One region of the Pedobacter sp. CAN_A7 genome, then DNA from elsewhere that is predicted to be linked to it. Evidence: riboswitches for the same ligand, from Rfam matches in the RefSeq annotation. Region 1 holds a riboswitch; each other region holds the start of a gene.
The links. Region 1 has a riboswitch for S-adenosylmethionine ahead of metH (methionine synthase). Riboswitches for the same ligand answer to the same signal wherever they lie in the genome.
Positions count from the first base shown of each region.

Region 2: linked by a shared signal. The riboswitch ahead of IWX76_RS03825 (O-acetylhomoserine aminocarboxypropyltransferase/cysteine synthase family protein) and the one ahead of metH (methionine synthase) in region 1 are both predicted to bind S-adenosylmethionine.
Region 3: linked by a shared signal. The riboswitch ahead of IWX76_RS10860 (SusC/RagA family TonB-linked outer membrane protein) and the one ahead of metH (methionine synthase) in region 1 are both predicted to bind S-adenosylmethionine.

Region 1 is NZ_JADOUW010000004.1:110,501-114,761, forward strand. It holds gene murQ (N-acetylmuramic acid 6-phosphate etherase) at 6-815, shown strand; gene IWX76_RS15270 (hypothetical protein) at 824-1,393, shown strand; gene IWX76_RS15275 (Bax inhibitor-1/YccA family protein) at 1,442-2,206, shown strand; SAM riboswitch class I at 2,320-2,427, shown strand; gene metH (methionine synthase) at 2,535-4,261, shown strand, end outside.
Region 2 is NZ_JADOUW010000001.1:849,040-853,300, forward strand. It holds gene IWX76_RS03820 (trans-sulfuration enzyme family protein) at 1-817, shown strand, start outside; SAM riboswitch class I at 941-1,053, shown strand; gene IWX76_RS03825 (O-acetylhomoserine aminocarboxypropyltransferase/cysteine synthase family protein) at 1,282-2,616, shown strand; gene IWX76_RS03830 (homoserine O-acetyltransferase family protein) at 2,638-3,696, shown strand; gene IWX76_RS03835 (homoserine dehydrogenase) at 3,697-4,261, shown strand, end outside.
Region 3 is NZ_JADOUW010000002.1:1,104,508-1,108,768, forward strand. It holds gene IWX76_RS10860 (SusC/RagA family TonB-linked outer membrane protein) at 1-1,691, opposite strand, end outside; SAM riboswitch class I at 1,754-1,858, opposite strand; gene IWX76_RS10865 (amidase) at 2,065-3,687, opposite strand; gene IWX76_RS10870 (SulP family inorganic anion transporter) at 3,763-4,261, opposite strand, start outside.

The DNA of each region.
Region 1 (4,261 bases):
CATTTATGATAAGAGTAACCGAACAAGAATCAAGGTACAACGATATAGATAAGATGAGTGTCCTTGATATATTGAAAGGGATTAATGAAGAAGATAAAACCGTACCCCTGGCTGTAGAAAAATCATTGCCACAAATCGAAAAACTAGCTACTGCCGTAGCCGAACGCATGCAAAATGGCGGTCGTTTGTTTTACATCGGTGCGGGTACCAGTGGCCGTTTAGGTGTGGTAGATGCTTCTGAATGCCCACCGACTTTCGGTGTTCCTTTTGATTTTGTTGTTGGGATTATTGCCGGTGGCGATACCGCCATCCGCAAAGCCGTAGAAAACGCTGAAGATGACGTGGAACAAGCATGGAAAGACTTACAGGAATACCAGATTAACGAAAAAGACAGCTTAATCGGACTGGCCGCATCCGGCACTACACCTTATGTGGTGGCTGGTTTAAACACCGCCCGTGAGCATGGCATATTAACCGGCTGTATTGTATGTAATGAAGGCGGCCCTATCGCTGCTGCATGTGATTATCCAGTAGAAGTAGTGGTGGGACCAGAATTTTTAACAGGCTCTACCCGCATGAAATCTGGTACGGCACAAAAACTGGTTTTAAACATGCTGAGTACCACTGTAATGATTAGGCTGGGCAAAGTGAAAGGCAATAAAATGGTCGACATGCAGTTAACCAATCATAAACTGGTTGACCGCGGTATCCAGATGGTCATGGACGAATTGAATACCAGTCACGCTATTGCTGAAGACTTATTATTACGTTACGGCAGTGTACGCAAGGCGGTAGAAGCAAGTCACAGCAAATAAATAGTATTATGCACGAAATAGAACCTTATTACCAATGGCGCGACGACTACATTGCTGCAGAAGATGAGCGTTCGCCATTTTATAACACGGAATATTCAGAATTCTATTTCGACAAACAACTCTATAATTTTCTGATCCACCCGCAGTGGGATGATTTTGGGTCAACAACACTTTACATTAAAGTGCTTTATGTAGATTATGATCGCCAGTATGCCATCATTGAACTGATGGGCGAATGGAATGATGCCATTAACAATGACATTATGCTCTTGAAAAGAGAGATTTTAGAGTTGATGATTGATGAAGGAATTAATAAATTCATCCTTATCGGTGAAAATGTATTGAACTTTCATTCCTCCGAGGATAGTTATTACGAGGAATGGTTCCAGGATGTAGAAGATGGATGGATTACCGGCTTAAATTTCAATCCGCATGTGATCGAAGAATTCAGGGAATCTAATATCGACTACTACATTAATTTCGGCGGATTGCTTGACGAAATGGCATGGAGGACGTTAAAACCTTTACAGATTTTCAAGAAAGTTGAAGAAATTCTGACAAAAAGGCTCGGGGCATAGCTTTTGTAAAGAACAAAGTATACGTATCTTTAAATAAAATTAAAACACATGGATAACAATAATAATTACAACTGGGCACATAAGCCAGAGTATGTTCAACAACAAACAGGAGTTGTTGCGAAACGTTTCTTTGCTAATGTCTTCTTATGGATGTTCGTTGCTTTGGGTGTATCGACATTGGCAGCTGTATTTATGGCAAATACCCCTGCCGCAATGGATTATTTAATAAAATATGATGCCGCTGGGAACCGTGCTGGCATGAGTATATTAGGTTATGTAGCCATGTTCTCTCCATTAGCCTTGGTGTTATTGATGAGCGCAGGTTTAAGTCGCCTTTCTTACCCTGCTTTGCTGGGTATATTCGTAGCCTATTCAGTATTAACGGGCATTAGTTTAAGTTTTATCTTGCTTACCTATACCGCTGGTTCAGTAGTGGCTTGTTTTGCTTCTGCTGCCGGTATCTTCGGAATCATGGCCGTGCTGGGTTATACCACCGAAACTGATTTGAGTAAATTCGGCCCCATCCTTATGGTTGGTGTAATTGGTTTGGTGATTGCCAGTGTGATCAACATGTTCCTGGGAAGCTCTACTTTTGATTATATCATGAGTTTCTTTGGTGTAGCCATCTTTACTGCCCTTACTGCATACGACGTTCAAAAACTGAAACGTATTGGCGAAGGCATTGAAGAAAACGGCGATCAGGTAGCAGTTGCGGATACTAAGAAATTAGCCATCATGGGTGCCTTATCTTTATACCTTGATTTTATCAATATCTTCCTTTTCTTATTAAGAATTTTTGGAAGCAGAAAATAATCTCAATCAGAATATTATTTGGAAGGCCGTGCATATTTGCATGGCCTTCCTTATTTTATAAGCTTTACAAGCCATTTTCTTGGAAATGATTTTTCTTTGTTGCACCTTTGTAACGCTTATAGAGAAAGACGGAGGGATTAGACCCTGCGAAGTCTTAGCAACCTGTGCTTACAAGGTGCTACATTCTACTAAAACGTATAAACGTTTTGGAAAGATAAGTTGAATCGACTCCTATCCGGAATCCCGAATAAGCTTTTAGTATGGCATACCCAACCGCAGGTGATTCATCATCCTGGGAGGCTCCCCTACGCTTTAACAAAGATGACAAATGAGTATCAGAGAAGAACTTGAAAAACGAATATTAATTATTGATGGCGCCATGGGCACCATGATACAACGCCATATATTAACAGAAGAAGACTTCAGGGGAACGCGTTTTAAAGATCATCCATGTGATGTGAAAGGCAATAATGATCTCCTGAACCTGACTAGACCGGACATTATTAAATCCATCCACCTGGAATATTTAGCCGCCGGGGCTGATATTATCGAAACCAATACCTTTAGCACCCAACGAATTTCACTGGCCGATTACCAGATGGAAGACCTCGACTATGAAATGAGTTTTGAAGGTGCCCGTATTGCTAAAGAAGCCGTTACCGAGTTTATGGCCAACCATCCGGAACGTCAATGTTTCGTTGCTGGTGCCGTAGGCCCAACCAACAGAACTTTATCCATCTCGCCCGATGTAAACGACCCGGGATACCGTGCCCTTACTTTCGATGAGCTCGTGGATGCTTATGACCAGCAGATTAAGGGGCTGGTTGACGGCGGTGCCGATGTATTACTTATTGAAACCATTTTCGACACCCTGAATGCCAAGGCCGCCATATTTGCCATCAAAAACTATGAAGCGGTCATCGGCAGGAAAATAGAAATCATGATCTCCGGCACCATTACCGATGCCTCCGGCAGAACTTTATCTGGCCAGACCGTAGAAGCTTTTCTAAATTCTGTAGTTCACGCAAACCCTTTAAGTATTGGTTTTAACTGTGCCTTAGGTGCTAAAGAAATGCGGCCCCATATTGAAGAACTGTCCGCAAAAGCTCCTTGTTTCATTTCTGCTTACCCCAATGCGGGACTGCCGAATGAATTTGGTGCTTATGATGAGCAGCCGCATGAGACTGCCCATTTAGTGGAAGATTTTATGGCACATGGCTTTGTAAATATCGCTGGTGGTTGTTGTGGCACTACACCAGAACACATCGCCTGTATTGCAAAAAAGGCAAAAAATATTAAACCCCGCAAAATCCCAACGCAGGAACGTTATTTGCGCCTCAGTGGCTTAGAAGCCGTTACTGTAACCCCAGAAAGTATTTTCGTCAACATTGGCGAGCGTACCAATATCACCGGATCACCAAAATTCTCTAAGTTGATTTTAAGTGGCGATTATGAAGCGGCCTTAACTGTTGCCCGCCAGCAGGTTGCCGGTGGTGCACAAATTATTGACGTGAACATGGACGAGGGCATGATTGACTCGGAAGCCGCCATGACCAAGTTTCTAAACCTGATTGCATCAGAACCCGATATTTCAAAGTTGCCCATCATGGTCGATTCCTCTAAATGGACGGTCATTGAAGCGGGCTTGAAATGTTTACAGGGTAAGGGCATTGTAAACTCCATTTCCCTTAAAGAAGGCGAAGAAAAGTTTGTAGAGAGTGCGCGCAAAATCATGTCATATGGTGCTGCCGTTGTGGTCATGGCCTTTGATGAGCAAGGTCAGGCCGATAACTTTGAACGTAGAAAAGAAATTTGTAAGCGCTCATACGACCTGCTGGTTGACCAGGTAGGCTTCCCTGCGGAAGACATTATTTTCGATCCTAATATCCTGACGGTAGGTACCGGACTGGAAGAACATAATAATTACGCGGTCGACTTTATCAATGCGACACGCTGGATTAAAGAAAACCTGCCTTACGCCAAAGTAAGCGGCGGAGTATCCAACATCTCTTTCTCTTTCCGTGGCAATAATCCTGTACGGGAAGCCATGCACTC
Region 2 (4,261 bases), on a different contig from region 1:
GGGTTTCAAGAAACAATTACAGTCTATTTTTGCAGACACCCTGCAATTTGACTTTGTCGACTTAACTGATCCATCTAACATCTCATCCTTTATCAAAAGCAATACAGCGATGATCTGGATCGAAACCCCTTCTAACCCTTTATTAAAAATCACCGACATTGAAGCCATCGCCAGCATCACTAAAAAACACGGCTTAATCCTGGCTTGTGACAGTACTTTTGCTTCTCCATGTTTACAAAACCCCATAGATTTAGGTGCCGACATCGTGATGCACTCCACCACTAAATACATTGGTGGCCATAGCGACGTTTTGGGCGGCGCCTTAATTACCGCCGCAAAAAACGAATTCTGGGAAAAAATCAAAAACATTCAGCAAATCGGGGGGGCTGTTTCTGCACCTTTCGACTGTTACCTGCTTTTACGCAGCATCAAAACACTGCCCTACCGCATGCGTGGTCATAGTGAAAATGGCATGGCCCTGGCATTACACCTGGAACAACATCCCCAGGTAGAAGCGGTATATTACCCTGGTTTGCCTTCACATCCTCAACATGAGGTTGCTAAAAAGCAAATGAGCGCTTTTGGAGGCATGCTGTCTATTTTGGTAAAGGGTGATGCCCTAACCGCACGTAAAGTGGTGAACAGCGTAAAAATTTTCTCGCAGGCCACCAGTTTAGGTGGTGTGGAAAGTTTAATTGAGCACCGGTTCTCTGTAGAGGGTCCTGATACTAAAACTCCTCAAAATTTAATACGCATATCCGTAGGCCTGGAACATATCGACGACCTTATTGCCGACATCAACCAGGCACTAGCCTAATTATATTGCTTTGTAGCGCATAAAAGTTAAATATTTCAGAATTTAATTTTGCGTTTAATTTTTATTCGCTACATTTGTTCATCATCAGCAAAAGCTGATTAAAGTCAATACCTTTTCGGTTTTGATTTATAAAGAAGTGGCGAGAGACAGGCTCAAAGACCCACTGGCAACCCTACCTAAAGGAAGAAGGTGCCAATTCCTGACCAGATAACAGATGTTAAATGGAAAGATAAAATTGAAACATTATGAAAACAAATCATCATCAAAATCGCGTTCGCGAAATCGTTAAGTCCCCAAGCTTTATCCTTGCAACTCACTGTTGTATGTGCTGCTGCATATACTAATTTTAAAAATCTTCCTGCTGTTACCTCACATCCGGAAGGCCTTCCTCATGAAGGTACGCTTTAGTCTATATGCTTCTATAAGCATCAGTCCAACAACAGTATCACTTAACATTTAATATCATGTCAGCAAACTTAAAATTTGAGACCCTACAATTACACGCAGGTCAGGAAATAGATCCAACAACAGGTTCACGTGCGGTGCCTATTTACCAAACCACTTCCTATGTTTTTAAAAACTCTGAACACGGCGCTAATTTATTTGCACTGAAAGAATTCGGCAATATCTATACCCGGATCATGAACCCCACTACGGATGTGTTTGAAAAGCGAATCGCGGCCCTCGAAGGTGGCGTAGCTGCAGTAGCGGTAGCATCAGGACAAGCGGCACAATTTATTGCCCTTAATAATATCCTCGAAGCCGGTGATAATTTTGTCTCCTCGTCGCATTTATATGGTGGTAGCTATAACCAGTTTAAAGTAAGCTTTAAAAGGTTAGGCATAGAAGTACGCTTTGCCGATGTTGACCAACCCGAAGATTTTAATGCCCTGATTGACGAAAAAACAAAAGCCATATACCTGGAAACAGTCGGCAACCCTTCCTTCAGCATCCCTGATTTTGAAAAAATAGCCGCTATTGCTAATAAACACGACCTGCCTCTGGTGGTCGATAATACCTTTGGCGCTGCCGGTTACCTATTCCGCCCTTTAGAACATGGCGCCCATGTAGTCGTAGAATCAGCCACTAAATGGATTGGTGGCCATGGTACCAGCATTGGTGGCGTGATTGTAGATGGAGGCAATTATAACTGGGGCAATGGCAAGTATCCACAATTCTCCAGTCCTGCCGAAGGTTACCATGGCCTCATATTTTCTGATGTCTTCGGTGCTGATGGCCCCTTTGGAAATATACAATTCGCTATCCGTGCCCGCGTAGAAGGCTTACGCGATTTCGGCCCTGCCTTGTCGCCATTCAACTCTTTCCTACTGATCCAAGGCTTAGAAACCTTGTCGCTACGCGTTCAGCGTCATGTAGACAATGCGCTTGAACTGGCTACCTGGCTAGAAAACCACCCTTTGGTACGCTCGGTAAGTTACCCAGGTTTGGAAAGCAGTCCTTATCACCACCTGGCTAAAAAGTATTTAAAAAATGGTTTCGGCGCGGTGCTTTCCTTTGAATTGGAAGGCAGTAAAACGGATGTAACCGGCGTAGTCGATAACCTTAAACTGGTGAGTCACCTGGCCAATATGGGCGATGCCAAAACACTGATTATTCAACCATCGGCTACTACCCACCAGCAACTAAGCGACAGTGAGCAAAAGGCTGCCGGCGTTACCCCTAACCAATTGCGTGTTTCTGTAGGTATTGAACATATTGATGATATCAAAGCCGATTTTGAACAGGCTTTTGAAAAAATAAAACAACAACAACAACACCAGCAACAGGAACCTGCCTAACCTAAGAACGAACAACAAAAAATGAGTACGATGAACACCTATAATTACCCGAAGATTTTTCAGCTGGAAAGTGGCAAAAAATTAAGGGGACTTCAGCAAGCCTACCAGACCTATGGAAAACTCAATGCAAAAAAAGACAATGTCATTTGGGCCTGTCATGCGTTGACGGCAAACGCTGATGTGTTGGACTGGTGGAAAGGGCTTTTTGGAAACAACAACCTGTTTAATCCCGACGAACATTATATTGTTTGTGCCAATGTGATTGGTTCTGCTTACGGCAGCAGCAATCCATTAAGCATAAACCCGGTTACCGGACTGCCCTATTACCTCGCTTTCCCAGAAGTTACCGTACGCGACATGGTTAAAGCGCACCAGTTGCTGGCTGCACACCTGGGCATTAAAGAGATTAAGGTATTAATTGGGGGCTCTTTAGGGGGGCAGCAAGCCGTAGAATGGGCAGTTACCGAACCTTCTAAAATTGAAAACCTGGTATTGGTGGCCACCAATGCACAGCATTCGCCATGGGGCATTGCCTTTAACGAGAGCCAGCGCATGGCCATTAGTGCCGACCGCACTTTCTATGCGCAACATCCCGAAGGTGGCTTAAAAGGACTTAAAGTAGCACGCAGCATTGCATTGCTGTCGTACCGTACTTACGATGCCTATGGCGCCACCCAGCTGGAAAGTGTTAACGATAAAACCAATAACTTCCGTGCCTCTTCCTACCAGAATTACCAGGGCGAAAAACTTTGCAAACGTTTCAATGCCTATAGTTACTGGTACCTGAGCAAAGCGATGGACAGCCATAATGTAGGCCGTGGGCGCAAAAGCGTTCCGGAAGCACTGGCCACTATTAAAGCCAACACCCTGGTAATTGGCGTGGAAAACGATGTGTTATTTCCACTATCTGAACAAAAATACATTAGCGAACATATTAAAGGTGCCGAATTTCATGCCATCACTTCTGCATACGGGCATGATGGATTTTTAATCGAAACCGATACGCTGACCCAATTAATCGGTAATTTCTTAAAAGAAAGTATCAATAAAAAAATAATAAAATTTCAAAAAATAGCATAAATGAGTAAGAAACTAAAAATAGGTTTATTTGGTTTTGGTGTAGTTGGACAGGGCTTACATGACATTATAAAAGGTCAGGACCTTAACCTGGAAATCATTAAAATTGCGATCAAGAATCCGAACAAAACCAGGAACCTGGACGCCAAATTATTTACCACTGATCATAACGAACTGCTGGATCATCCAGAGATCAATACCATTGTTGAATTAATTGACGATGCCGATGCAGCTTACCAGATTGTTAAAAAAGCTTTAATTTCGGGTAAAAACGTAGTATCTGCCAATAAAAAAATGATTGCCCTGCACTTAGCCGAACTGGTAGAATTGCAGCATACTTATGGATCTTCCCTGCTTTACGAAGGTGCCGTTTGTGGCAGTATTCCCATCATCAGAAACCTGGAGGAATATTACGATAACGAATTGCTTCACGGCATCAGTGGTATTTTTAATGGCTCTTCAAATTACATCCTTTCCAAAATATTTAATGAAGGCATGGATTACCAGCTGGCCCTAAAACAGGCCCAGGACTTAGGTTTTGCCGAATCTGACCCAATTTTAGATGTGG
Region 3 (4,261 bases), on a different contig from region 1:
GGCGCTTTTTGGTTATTGTTCTCCAACGTTGTGGTACGGATGTTTCCACCTAGCAACACATCGAAGTTGAAATCTTCATTGATCTTCTTTGTATAGTCTAAACGGGCTTCCGTATTGTTTTCACTAAAGGTATAAGCATCTTCTTCGTAACTACCGAAAGGTGTACCGTTGGTGCCATAAGAAATTCTTATTTTCCTGCGGTCGGTATAATAATCATTACCTGTTCTGAAGTTTGCCGAAAGGCCATCAATAATTTTATAATTAAGTTCTACATTTCCAATGAGGCGGTTTCGCACCTGACCAACTGTATTTTCGTAAGCTACAAAGAAAGGGTTGCTGTAATAACTATTGTTCCAGTTCCTATCGTTACCATTGGCATCTTTGTAAGTCCTCAGGTCGTTTACATCCACCTGTCTCCCAAACCACGTAAATTGCAACATGGTGCTGCTTGCCCTACGGCCACCAGAGCCTGGCAGGTTATCGGCACTGCTATTCACATAGTTTGCCATAGCACCCAGGGTTAACTTAGGTGTAATTTTATAAGTTGTATTAAGGTTAAAGGAGTTTCTGGATTGCGATGAATTTGGTATTACACCCGTTTGATCCATGTTATTATAAGAGAAACGCATATCGTACTTTTCACCAGCACCTGCAATGGCGATACCGTTATTTAAAGTGCGGCCATTGTTAAAAAAGTCTTTTACATTATCAGGATGTGCAATAAATGGCACCGCTGCTCCATTAGAGTTAAACTGCGGTATTAACCGGCCATCTAATCGTGGACCCCAGCTTTCGTCAACTCCATCATTTAAACCACCCCCACGGCCATCTACATAGCTAAATTCACCATTGGCACCTTGTCCGAAACTGTTTTGATAATCAGGAAGAGTTAATAGGTTAGAAAATGTGGCGTTGGAGTTTACACTAATGCCCAGACCTTGAGCACCGCTTCCTTTTTTAGTGGTAATTAACACCACACCCGCCGCTGCTCTCGAGCCATAAAGGGCAGCCGCATTTGGTCCTTTTAACACACTCATCGACTCAATGTCTTCCGGGTTGATATCAGATATGGTATTGGCAAAATCTCTGGAACCAGCCACACCTAAATTCTGCGTGTTGTCTACGGGTACCCCATCAACAACAAATAAAGGCTGATTATTTCCGGAAATAGAGGTTTCGCCGCGAATGATGATACGGGAAGAACCCATATCGCCCTGGCTGTTGGTGATGTTTACACCTGCTATTTTTCCGGCTAAAGAATTGACCAGGTTGGCTTCTTTGGCTTCAGAAAAGTCTTTTGATTTCAGCTCCTGTACCGCATAACCCAAAGATTTTTTCTCTTTGCTGATGTTTAAGGCGGTGACCACCACTTCATTTAGTGAGTTTGATGCTTCGGCTAACTGAATGGTTAGGTTGCTGGTGCTGGCCGTAACCGGGATTTCCTTGTTGTCGAAACCCAGGTACGCTACTGTTAACACGTCACCAGAATTAGCACTGATCGTAAATTTTCCGTTGGGGTCGGTTTGTGTGCCGCTTGTTGTGCCCTTAACATAAATACTCACCCCAGGTAATGGACCGCCACCGGCTTGTTCTGTGACCACCCCTGTTATACGAACCGATTGCGCTGTAGCGGTCTGTACAACCAGTAAGGATAGAATGATCCCCACTGCATATTTGTAAAGTTTTTGCATGATTGCTGTTTTAATAAAATGGTTATAATGATTAAATAACCAGATATCAATGAATGGCTTTTCAGTTATCTTTCCACAGGTAGTGGATGGAGTTAGCACCTTTTGCCGGAGGGGCAGAGGTTGCTAAGACTTCATAGGGCCATACCCTCCGTCTTTCTAGATAAATAAAAATCAATGAACATCTAATTGCCTGCAAAGCTAGAAATAATCTATTATTTCTATAGGATTTATTTCAAATAAACGTTTTCTGAGATTAAACAGACAAAACAGGGAAAAGGAGATTGTAATTTATACTTTATTACGCTTAGCATACCAATAATAAGTTAGTGCAATTCAGAACAGTTGTAATAGGAGGGAAAGTACTGAACCCTCATTATACAACCACGGGTTTAAACTGCGGTGATGTTCTTTTGTTACTGGCTTGTTCATAGGCAAAAGCAACCAGGAGTAGGGCAGGTTCGGCATAGGCGGTGCCAATAAATGACAAACCCATTGGCAAGTCATGCCAGCTGCCCATAGGAACGGTGATGTGTGAATAACCGGCCATGGCTGCAGCGGAAGAAAAATAAAAGCCATTATCGTAATCGCCGTTAACCAAGTCTATACATACGGGAAAGCCATTACTAGGCGCAATGATGGCGTCCAGGTTATGGTCAGTTAATATCCGGTCGATTGCTTTTTTACTGTGTACATGTGATTTTTCCAAAGCCTCCAGGTATTCTTTTTCTGTTAAGTCCCCTTTTATTTGTGCTTTTTCCAATGTTTCCTGTTTAAAAAAGGGCATCATAGTGGCTTCATTTACTTTGTTATAGGCAATGACATCGGCAAGGCTTTTAATTTTAGAATTACAGCCACTCAGGTAGGCATTTAAACCAGCTTTAAATTCATAAAGCAATACGGTAAATTCAGCGTCTCCTGCATTTTTAAGGGTATCATTTAAGGATATTTCCGTGACTATAGCTCCCTGACTGCGTAAAACCCTGATGGCCTCATTCAATAATTCGTCTGTTGCTGCATGGCGTTTAAATGCTGATTTCTCTACACCAAGTCTTTTACCTTTCAATCCATCGGGCCTTAAAAAGGTGGTGTAATCTTTTTTAAACCTGCCTTCACTGTATTTGGTTACCGGATCCTGATCGTCAACGCCAGTCAGGGCCCCCAATAAAATGGCGGCATCGGTCACGCTGCGGGTCATAGGGCCTGCGGTGTCCTGGGTTTTAGAGATGGGGATGATGCCGGTTCTACTCCATAAACCTACTGTAGGTTTAATGCCTACCAGGTTGTTCACCGAGCTGGGCGATATGATAGAACCATCTGTTTCTGTACCGATGGCCAATGCACAAAGGTTGGCTGCAACGGCAGAGCCTGAACCAGAACTAGAGCCGCTAGGGTTTCTATCTAAAACATAAGGGTTTTTTGTTTGTCCGCCGCGACTACTCCAGGCACTGGTGGAGCGCGAGGAGCGGAAGTTTGCCCATTCACTTAAATTGGTTTTTCCGATGATGACTGCACCGGCCTCTCGTAATCTTTTGATAATAAAGGCGTCTTCGGTTTGGTAATTATCGCTCAAGGCAAGTGAGCCTGCTGAAGTTAACAGGCCATCGCCCGTATCAATATTGTCTTTAATCAACACTGGGATACCGTGCAGGGGTCCTCGCACTTTTCCTGCGGCACGTTCCTTGTCCATTTCTTCTGCCGTTTGTAAGGCGCTTGGGTGTAGCTCAATCACGGCATGTAATTGCGGACCGGCTTGATCGATTTTGGCTATGCGCTGAAGGTAAAGCGCTGTGATGGACTTGGAAGTGTAGGTCTTGTTTTCCATCTTTTTCTGCAATTCGAACACGCTGAGCTCGTTTAACTCAAAATTATCGGTTGTAGGTTGGTCATTGGCACCCCGGGTGCTGGAAGGTGCCAATACATGACATGAAGATACCGACAACGCACTTAAAGCTAATGCCGTTAAACCACCTGTTTTGATAAAGTTTCTTCTTTGCATAACCCTCTTAATTTTTTTACAAATAACAAAATATTATGCAATAAATTAACTAAATATTACGCACTCATAAAAGGGCTAGTTATACCGGTCTGTAGCGATATGGTAGGTAGGATCTTCGATAATATTGACGTCAATTACACTGCCGGCATTCTTGAGCAGTACGCGGCAGTCGGGACTGAGGTGTTTAAGCTGCAGATTTTTACCCGCTTTCTGGTAACGCTCCGTCAATTTATTTAAGGCATCAATGGCCGACATATCTGTTACCTTACTTTCTTTAAAATCAATCACCACTTGTTGCGGATCTTCGTTGATGTCGAACTTTTCATTAAAGGCAGCTACAGAAGCAAAAAATAAGGGACCGTAGATCTCGTAATGTTTTACGCCATGCTCGTCGATATACTTGCGGGCACGGATTCTTTTGGCGCTTTCCCATGCAAAAACAAGTGCAGAAATGATGACACCAATGAGTACTGCCAGGGCCAGGTTATGAAGGTAAATGGTGATTGCCGCCACCAGGATGCCCACAAAAATATCGTGTTTAGGCATTTTGTTTAAGATGCTGAAACTGACCCAT